DNA from 3 places in the Streptomyces sp. NBC_00038 genome. Region 2 is predicted to be linked to each of the others. Evidence: riboswitches for the same ligand, from Rfam matches in the RefSeq annotation. Region 2 holds a riboswitch; each other region holds the start of a gene.
The links. A riboswitch is a leader RNA that binds a small molecule or an ion and turns the genes downstream of it on or off. The one in region 2 is predicted to bind cobalamin.
Positions count from the first base shown of each region.

Region 1: it holds a riboswitch for cobalamin, as region 2 does, so the genes downstream of both, metE (5-methyltetrahydropteroyltriglutamate--homocysteine S-methyltransferase) here and OG219_RS11655 (cobalamin biosynthesis protein) in region 2, are expected to answer to the same signal.
Region 3: it holds a riboswitch for cobalamin, as region 2 does, so the genes downstream of both, OG219_RS17450 (HoxN/HupN/NixA family nickel/cobalt transporter) here and OG219_RS11655 (cobalamin biosynthesis protein) in region 2, are expected to answer to the same signal.

Region 1 is NZ_JAPELQ010000001.1:7,863,574-7,866,841, forward strand. Features, by position in the region: partial or broken gene metE (5-methyltetrahydropteroyltriglutamate--homocysteine S-methyltransferase) at 1-1,789, opposite strand, end outside; cobalamin riboswitch at 1,953-2,183, opposite strand; gene meaB (methylmalonyl Co-A mutase-associated GTPase MeaB) at 2,187-3,170, opposite strand; gene scpA (methylmalonyl-CoA mutase) at 3,167-3,268, opposite strand, start outside.
Region 2 is NZ_JAPELQ010000001.1:2,513,247-2,516,514, reverse strand. Features, by position in the region: gene OG219_RS11660 (cobyric acid synthase) at 1-1,126, opposite strand, end outside; gene OG219_RS11655 (cobalamin biosynthesis protein) at 1,123-2,067, opposite strand; cobalamin riboswitch at 2,167-2,309, opposite strand; gene OG219_RS11650 (DUF397 domain-containing protein) at 2,581-2,805, shown strand; gene OG219_RS11645 (hypothetical protein) at 3,058-3,268, opposite strand, start outside.
Region 3 is NZ_JAPELQ010000001.1:3,844,752-3,848,019, forward strand. Features, by position in the region: gene OG219_RS17440 (TQXA domain-containing protein) at 1-1,113, shown strand, start outside; gene OG219_RS17445 (helix-turn-helix domain-containing protein) at 1,279-1,638, opposite strand; cobalamin riboswitch at 1,720-1,974, shown strand; gene OG219_RS17450 (HoxN/HupN/NixA family nickel/cobalt transporter) at 2,002-3,105, shown strand; gene OG219_RS17455 (YcnI family protein) at 3,167-3,268, opposite strand, start outside.

The sequences.
Region 1 (3,268 bases), 5.4 Mb from region 2:
GCAGGGCGAGGGCGACCTGGCGGGCGGTGTCGCCGAGCGGCTGGTCGTCGCGGACGAAGGACCAGGCGAGCATGGTGACCGGTCCGGTGAGCATGCCCTTGACCGGGCGGTCGGTGAGGGACTGGGCGTACGTCGTCCAGCGCACCGTCATCGGCTCGGGGCGGGAGATGTCGCCGGCCAGGATCGGCGGGCGGACGTAACGGGTGCCGTACGACTGGACCCAGCCGTGCTGGGTGGCGAGGTACCCCGTCAGCTGTTCGGCGAAGTACTGGACCATGTCGTTGCGTTCGGGCTCACCGTGCACCAGGACGTCAAGACCGGTCTTCTCCTGGAAGGAGATCACCTCGCCGATCTCGGCCCTGATGCGCTCCTCGTACCCGGCGCCGTCGATCCGCCCCGCGCGCAGGTCGGCCCGCGCGACGCGCAGTTCGGCGGTCTGCGGGAAGGAGCCGATGGTGGTGGTCGGCAGCAGCGGCAGACCGAGGTGGGCGCGCTGGGCGGCGGCCCGCTCGGCGTACGGCTGGGAGCGGCGGGCGTCGGCGTCCGTGACGGCGGCGGTGCGGGCCCGTACCGCGGGGTCGCGGGTCAGCGCCGAGCCGGCGCGGGAGGCCAGGTCGGCCCGGTTGGCGGCCAGTTCGGCCGCGATGGTCTCGGTCCCACGGGCGAGGCCCTTGGCGAGGGTGACGATCTCGGCGGTCTTCTGGCGGGCGAAGGCGAGCCAGCGCAGGATCTGCGGCTCGATGTCGCGTTCGACGGCGGCGTCGAGCGGGACGTGGAGCAGCGAGCAGGAGGCGGCCACGTCGACCTGACCGGCCAGCCCGAGCAGGGTGCCGAGCGTGGCGAGGGAGGCCGACAGGTCGTTCACCCAGATGTTGCGGCCGTTGACCACACCCGCGACCAGGCGCTTGCCGGGCAGTCCGCCCACCGCGGCCAGGGCGTCCAGGTTGGCGGCGGCGTCGTCGGTGAAGTCCAGGGCGAGACCGTTGACAGGAGCCTTGGCCAGCACCGGCAGCGCGTCGCCGAGCCGGCCGAAGTACGAGGCGACCAGCAGCTTCGGACGGTCGGTGAGCCCGCCCAGCTCACGATAGGCGCGCGCGGCGGCGTTCAGCTCGGCGGGCGTGCGGTCCTGGACGAGGGCCGGTTCGTCGAGCTGCACCCACTCGGCGCCCGCGGCTCGCAGGTCCCCGAGGACCTCGGCGTACACGGGCAGCAGCCGGTCGAGGAGGGTCAGCGGGTCGAAGTCCGGGGCCACGCCGGGCGCGGGCTTGGCGAGCAGGAGGTAGGTGACGGGGCCGACGAGGACCGGGCGGGCGGTGAGGCCGAGTGCGAGAGCTTCGCCGAACTCGGTGACCTGCTTGGTGGAGTCGGTGGCGAAGACGGTGTTCGGGCCCAACTCCGGTACGAGGTAGTGGTAGTTGGTGTCGAACCACTTCGTCATCTCCAGGGGCGCCACATCCTGTGTGCCGCGCGCCATCGCGAAGTAGCCGTCCAGCACGTCGGACTCGACGGCGGCCCGGTGGCGTTCGGGGATCGCGCCGACCATGACGGTGGTGTCCAGGACGTGGTCGTAGTACGAGAAGTCGCCGGTCGGCACCTCGTGGATGCCGGCCCCGGCCAGCTGGCGCCAGTTGGCCCGGCGCAGTTCGGCGGCGGTGGCCCGGAGGGCGTCGGCGTCGACGCGGCCCTTCCAGTAGCCCTCGATCGCCTTCTTGAGCTCCCGGCCCTGGCCCTGACGGGGGTAGCCGTGCACGGTGGCCCGTACTGCCGCGGCTGCGGACTTCGTTGTCACGGAAATCTCCTTCGCGAGATGTCTCCCTGAGATCCCGGGACGGGACGAGAGCGCGAAGGGGTGACGAACCGGACGGAACGACTCTCGAGCGGCGAGGCGCGGTCGTCTGCCTGGTATGTACGCCGACCCGCCCACGAGGTCACCGGGATGTCCGCGCACGATCGGTCGCGCGCGGGCAGCGGGCAGGTCTTCGGACTCGCGGGCGCGTACTCCGTACGTTCTCCGTACGGCGGACACCTACTGACCGTCGCTTCCCAGAACCTCTCGGCTCCAGTGCGTATGACGGCGGTCGTTCCCACTCACCGCTGCGGGGCAGTCCCGGATTCCCACCGGGTTCCCTCTTGCGACGCATCCCGCCTGGCGGACGGGGCGAACCAGCTGCACCGGTCAGCCTAGCTCAGCCCGTCTCGCCCCCGAAGGCCCCCAGGATGCGTTCGGCGGCGAGTGTGGCCGTCAACTCCCCGGCGCGGACCCGCTGTTCGAGGGCGGGCGCGAGGGCGCGTACGGCCGGATCGCCGTTCAGCCGGCGAAGCAGCTCGTCGCGCACCATCGTCCAGGTCCAGTCGACCTGCTGGTCGCGGCGCTTGGCGGCGAGCCGGCCGGTCGAGTCGAGGAGCGTGCGGTGCTGGTCGAGGCGCTCCCAGACGGTGTCCAGGCCCGTCGACTCGCGGGCGCTGCACGTCAGTACGGGCGGGGTCCATGCCGCTTCGGCGGAGTGCATGAGCCGCAGGGCTCCGGCCAGTTCGCGAGCCGCGGCGCGCGCGTCACGCTCGTGCGGGCCGTCCGCCTTGTTCACGGCGATCACGTCGGCCAGTTCCAGGACGCCCTTCTTGATGCCCTGCAACTGGTCTCCGGTGCGGGCGAGGGTCAGCAGCAGGAAGGAGTCGACCATGTTGGCGACCGCTGTCTCGGACTGGCCGACGCCGACCGTCTCCACCAGCACGACGTCGTAGCCCGCCGCCTCCATCACCACGATCGACTCGCGCGTGGCCTTGGCGACGCCGCCCAGGGTGCCGGCGGTGGGGGAGGGCCGCACGAAGGCCGCGGGATCCACGGCGAGGCGCTCCATCCGGGTCTTGTCGCCCAGGATCGAACCGCCCGTACGGCTCGACGAGGGGTCGACGGCCAGCACCGCGACCCGGTGGCCGAGCCCGGTGAGCAGGGTGCCGAGCGCGTCGATGAACGTCGACTTGCCCACGCCGGGCACCCCGCTGATGCCGATCCGCCGCGCCTTCCCGCTGTGCGGCAGCAGCTCGGTCAGCAACTCCTGCGCCATGGCCCGGTGTTGGGGATTCGTCGACTCGACGAGCGTGATGGCGCGTGCCACCAGCGCCCGCTTCCCGTCGAGCACGCCCTTCACATAGGTGTCGACATCGATCACGGGGTGTGCCCGAGGTCGGTGGCCAGCCGCTGAACCAGGTCGTACGCCGCGTCCGGGATCACCGTCCCGGGCGGGAAGACGGCAGCCGCACCCATCTC
Region 2 (3,268 bases):
CGAACCGCACCCGTACGGGCAGCAGCCCGAGCCCGTCGACATGACCTGCCCGCGACTCGACCTCGTCCTCGATGTGCTCGCCGAGGAGCTGGAAGCCGCCGCAGATACCGAGCACGGGCCGCCCCTCGGCGGCCCGTCGCGCGATCGCGTCCGCGAGCCCGCGCTCCCGAAGCCACTCCAGCGCCTTCACCGTCCCCCGGGTCCCCGGTACGACGACGAGGTCCGCGTCGGCCAACTCCTCGGCCCGGTCCACGAAACGCACGACGACACCCGGCTCGGCGGCCAGCGCGTCCACGTCCGTGAAGTTGGACATCAGGGGGACGGCGCAGACGGCGACCCGCAGGATGTCCTGGCCGACGGGGTCGGCCACCACCGACTCCCGGACCGTGCCCCGCATCGAAACCCGCAGCCCGTCCTCCTCGTCGATCCCGAGGCCGTGCTGGAAGGGCAGCACGCCGTACGAGGGCCGCCCGGTGAGCCCGTGGAGCATGTCGAGCCCCGGCTCCAGGAGGGAGACATCCCCGCGGAACTTGTTCACGAGGAACCCGGCGACCAGCTCCTGGTCCTCGCGCGAGAGCAGCGCGACCGTCCCGAAGAACGACGCGAAGACGCCCCCGCGGTCGATGTCACCGACGACGAGCACGGGCAGCCGCGCGTTGCGCGCGATCCCCATGTTCACGATGTCCGTCCGCCGCAGATTGATCTCGGCCGGACTCCCCGCCCCCTCGCAGATCACCGCGTCATACGTGCCCCGCAACTCGGCGAGGCACTCCAGCACGGTCCCGAGCAGCGCTTCCTGCCGCCCTCCGTGGTAGCCGCGCGCACTCATCTCACCCACGGGCTTCCCCATGAGCACGACCTGACTGCTCCGGTCGCTCCCCGGCTTCAGCAGCACGGGATTCATCAGCGCGGTCGGCTCCACACGAGCGGCCTGCGCCTGCATGGCCTGCGCCCGCCCGATCTCGGCGCCCTCACGCGTCACGAAGGAATTGAGCGACATGTTCTGCGCCTTGAAGGGCGCGACCTTGACGCCCTGGCGCACCAGCCACCGGCAGATCCCGGCGGTCACGACGCTCTTGCCCGCGTCGGAGGTGGTTCCGGCGATCAGCAGCCCGCCGCCGCTCATGAGTTCCCTCCCCGGGGCCTCAGCAGCCGCCCGGCGACACACACACCCAGCGCGAGCCAGCTGACGCGCCGCGACAGCCGTACGGCCCGCTCGATGTCCCCGACCGCGACGGCGCGGCCCTTCCCGTTCAGTACCGGCCGGTGCTCGACCCTTCCCCCGTAGGCGAGGGTCCCGCCGAGCCGCACACCGAGCGCCCCCGCGAACGAAGCCTCCACGGGCCCGGCGTTGGGGCTCGGATGCTTGCAGGCGTCCACCCGCCAGGCGCGCGCGGCGCCCCGCGGGTCGTCTCCGGCGGCGGCCGCGAGAGCGGCGGTGAGCCTCGCGCCCGGCCAGCCCGCGACATCGTCGAGCCGCGCGGAAGCCCAGCCGTAGCGCCGGTACTTGGCGGACTTGTGCCCGACCATCGCGTCGAGCGTGTTGACGGCGCGGAACCCGACGAGCCCGGGAACGCCGGCCACCGCGCCCCACACAAGAGCCCCCACCACGGCGTCGGAGGTGTTCTCGGCGACGGACTCGACGACGGCCCGGGCGATCCCGTCCGCGTCGAGCGACTGCGGATCCCGCCCGCACAGATGCGGCAGCCGCTCCCGGGCCCCCTCGACATCGCCGGCTTCGAGCGCGCCGCCGATCGCGCGGGCCTCCCGGCCCAGCGAGGTCCCCCCGACGACGGCCCAAGTGGCGGCGGCGGTCAGTGCGATGGAGGCGGTACGGGATCCACGTACGGAACGACTCGCGAGCGCCGCGAGCCCGGTGGCGCCGCCCGCGCACACGGCCGTGTGCAGTGCGCCCCACCCTCGGTGGTCCCGCCACAGCACCCGCTCGACGGCTCCCGCGGCGCGTCCGAACGCGGCGACCGGATGGCCCCGGCGGGGATCGCCGAGCAGCAGGTCACCGAGAAGGCCGGCGGCGGCGCCGTACGCGAAGACGCGATCGGCACGCACCGGTTCAGCCGACCGTCAGGTCGGGCACAACCGTTGTTCGCATGGCACTTGGGCAGCCGCGCATGGCGATATGTCCTCACTCAGGGTGTCCGCGCCCTGGTTCGAAGAGACCGACGGTGAGAGTTCCTGGCTTCCGGGGATGTCTTCCCCGGTGACAGTGGCGGGACCGCGCCGGATTCGCACCGGCTTCCTCTCTTGCCGCCGTACTTGGCTCCGGCAGTCCACCATGGGGTTGGAAGACCCGTCAACTTGCTGTTGACCTGGGGCGAAGGAGTGTGCTGAGACCCACACAGGGTCGGTTTTCCCCTAGGCCGACAAAAAGAGCTTTCATAGACTGGAATGTGACAATCGGGGAGCGGTTCGAGGGTGGTTGCTTCCGCGTTGTGGCGTGGTGGGGCGGCTCACGGTGGCCCTCTGTGCCGACCAAGATCACGGCGCTATCGTGGCTCGACATGGGGGACAGAGATGGACGCGCATCGGGGGACGCCGGCTCTCGGGCAGCAGGAGGTAGGCGTGCGCAATGAAGACTCAAGCGGGTTCACCTGGCGCAAGAGCAGCTACAGCGGAGCCGATGGCCAGTGCGTCGAGGTGGCGTTCGTCGGGGGCGCGGTGATCATCCGTGACTCGGGGAAACCGTTCGAGTCGTATATCGCCTTCCCCGGCTGGCACTGGCAGGCGTTTGTGACGGCTTTCGCCGACTCGGACCGTCTCGTCGGCCCAGGGGGATCCGAAGGCTGAGGGGGAGACATATGACTGATCATCATTTGACCGAGATCCGGCACGTGGCCAACGGCCTGCGCGGGGGAGCGTGGAAGGCCTCCACGTCGCTGGGGACCGTGCTGATGTGCGCGGTGCTCGGCGCCGCGGCCGCCTTGACCGGAGCGGCCGCCTCACTGCTGGTGGACGGCTTGGCCGCGCGGCTGGCTACCTGGGTGGCGGTGGCCGCGGCGGCTGCTGTCGCCTCCGGCCTGTGGTGGGGTTTCGCGGAGTTCAGGAAGGACCGTCCGCCGACTGCCTGTCCGCCGGCAGCTCGGGCCGCTGAGCGGGGATCACGGCCCGGCGGTCGTCGCTGAGCGTGGGTTCCGTCGTCCCGGCCTGCGCTATCAGCTTGGTCAGCTGACGGCTCAAGGCGACCACCGGGGTCATGACGACCCCGGTCGCGGTGCCCATCAGCCACGGGTTGGTCAGCCGGCAGGCGGCC
Region 3 (3,268 bases), 1.3 Mb from region 2:
CCGACACAGAAGGACGCCAAGTACCAGGAGACCTCCTGGAGCGGCACCTCGCTGAACGGCAACGCGGACGCGGGCAAGATCCGCTGGATCCTGCAGAACTCCTATCCGCAGGTCAACAACCTCGTGGCACTGGCCGAGAAGGCCGGAGCGGCCGGTCTCACCGAGCAGGACGCGGCGGCCGGCACCCAGGTGGCCATCTGGCGGTACTCGGACGGCGCCGACGTGGACGCGGTGGACCCGCAGGCGGAGAAGCTCGCGGACTACCTGGAGAAGAGCGCGCAGAACCTGGCGGAGCCCGCGGCCTCACTGACCCTCGACCGGCCCGCGGTCTCCGGCCACGCCGCCGAGAAGCTCGGCCCGGTCACGGTGCACACCAACGCGGAGAGCGTGACGGTGATACCGCCCGCGGACGCGGCCACCAGCGGGGTGAAGATCGTGGACGCGGACGGCAAGGAGGTCACCTCCGCGGCCGACGGCAGCCAGATCTACTTCGACGTGCCCGAGGACAGCCCGGACGGTTCGGCCGCGCTGACCGTGCAGGCGTCGACGACCGTGCCCGTCGGCCGGGCCTTCGCCTCGGAGACCCGCAGCCAGACCCAGATACTCGCCGGCTCCAGCGAGTCGACGGTCTCCGCGACGGCGACCGCCACCTGGGCCGCGGAAGGCGCGATACCCGCGCTGTCCGCCGAGAAGAACTGCGCCAGGGGCGGCGTCGACATCACGGCTGCCAACGCGGGCGACGAGGCGTTCACCTTCGAGCTGGCGGGGATCGAGCACACCATCCCGGCAGGCGAGTCCCGGATGGTGACGGTGACGCTCCAGGAGGACCAGGCGTACGACTTCACGGCCACCGGCGCGAACGGCTTCGAGAAGCGGTTCACCGGCATGCTCGACTGCGAGACGCAGGGCAGCACGAGCGACGTCACGACCCAGACGGCCGGTGAGCCCAGCCCCGCCACGTCGGTGGAAACCTTCAGCGACGGCACCGACCTCGCCGAGACCGGCAGCTCCAGCGCCACCCCGATCATCGGGGGCGTGGCGATCGCCCTCGTCGTGATCGGCGGCGCCGCGCTGGTCTTCGTCAACAAGAAGAACGCACCGGAGCAGCACTGAGCGACACAGCACCTTGGCAACTCAACAGTGAGTGACCGCAGCACGGTGACTTCCTGAGCCCGCGGCCCCGGCCTGCCCCCCAGGCGCCCGGGGCCGCACCCTTTCCAGGAAAGACGGCGCCCCCCAAGGCCCCACAGCCCTACGACCCCAAAGCCCAAGAACCCCTCAACCCTCGTCGGACGCGCAGTGCTCCAGGAGTTCGGCGGTCGGGCCGTCGGTCACCCGGTAGCGCACGACCCGCCCATCCTTGTCACCCTCGACCACCCCAGCGGTACGGAGCAGACGCAGGGCCTGGGACACCGCGGGGTCGTTCATGCCGGTCGCGACGGCGAGGTCGGAGACGGCGAGGGGGCCGGCTCGGTGCAGGGCAAGAAGCAGGGCGAGGCGACGCGGGTCCGCGAGGAGGGAGAAGCGGTCGGCCCAGGCGCGTACATGCCCTGGTTCACCGATGGCGGCGACGGCGTCGCAGACCCGGTGGCCGTCGATGGTCCGGCGATCGGCTCGCTCGGCGGGGACGAGGTGCATGAGGGTCATCCTCGCAGGCACCGCTATGTGATCTTCAATACCTGCGCACCTGTGCAGCTTTGCAGGGGAGACCGGCCACCCCTACGGTTGGTGGGCCGTGGTGTTCGGGAAGACCGGTGACGGCCTCTTCGTCCTCGAAGAGGCCCAGGCCGGAGCGGCCCTCGCCACTGTGATCGGGCCTCGGACCAGGTCCGTACGCGGCGTACTCGTGTACGGACCGGACGGCTTGAGGCGCCCCGTCCCACTTCGGCCACTGGTCGCCTCCCGGCGGCCGGGAAGGCGGGACGGTGCGGACCCCCGTCAGCCAGGAGACCGGCCACGGCATCTCACGAAGTGATCCACGAGGTGCTGGAGCGTGACCCCATGACCCTGCCCACGCAGTCGTCCCCACCCGCCGCCGGATTCCGCTGGCGACGCGAGGACACCGTGCGCACGGCCGTACTTCTGGCAGTGATCGCGGCGCTGCATGTCGTCGCGTTCGGCATCCTGTTCCTGCTCGTGGTGCCGGAGCACTACGAGGTCGGCTCCAAGGCCTTCGGCATCGGCCTGGGCATCACGGCGTACACCCTGGGCATGCGGCATGCCTTCGACGCCGACCACATCGCCGCGATCGACAACACCACCCGAAAGCTGATGGCCGACGGGAAACGGCCGGTGTCGGTGGGCTTCTGGTTCGCGCTGGGGCACTCCAGCGTGGTGGTGCTGCTCGCCGCACTGATCGCCGGAGGCACCCAGTTGGCCGGGCGGATCATGAACGAGGGCTCGAGTACGCACCAGGTGCTCGGGGTGATGGGCACCACGGTCTCCGGGTCGTTCCTCTACCTGATCGCCGCCCTCAACCTCGTCGCGCTCGTCGGCATCCTGCGGGTCTTCAGGGCGATGCGGGCCGGTACGTACGACGAGGCCAAGCTCGAACAGCACCTGGATTCCCGGGGGTTCATGAACCGGATCCTCGGCCGCTTCACCAAGTCCATCACGCGGCCGGGGCAGATGTACCCGCTGGGCTTCCTGTTCGGCCTCGGCTTCGACACCGCCACCGAGGTCACGCTGATGGTGATGGCGGGCAGCGGCGCGGCGGCCGGCCTGCCCTGGTACGCGATCCTGTGCCTGCCGCTGCTGTTCGCGGCGGGGATGAGCCTGTTCGACACGCTGGACGGCACGTTCATGAACTTCGCCTACCAGTGGGCCTTCTCCAACCCGGTGCGCAAGGTGTTCTACAACCTCACCATCACCGGCCTGTCCATCGCGGTGGCCTTCTTCATCGGCACCATCGAGCTGGTGAGCGTCCTGCACGAGAAGCTCGACCTGACCGACTCGGTCACCGGCTGGATCGCGGGGCTCGACCTGGGCAACGTCGGGTACATCATCGTCGGCCTGTTCGTGGCCGTCTGGGCCGCGGCCGTGGCGTACTGGCGGCTGGCCAAGGTGGAACAGCGATGGGCGGTCCGCCCCGCCGAGGGGAGTTGAGACCGGCGGGGCGGCAGCCGCTCACGGACCAGGAGCGGACCAGGTGGGAACTGGAAGCGGACTAGGAGCGGGCACTGCGGGCTCGCACCAGGGCGAAGCCGGCCGCGGCCAGACCGAGGACACCCACGACCAGACCGGCGATCCCCAGGCCGCGAGCAGTCGA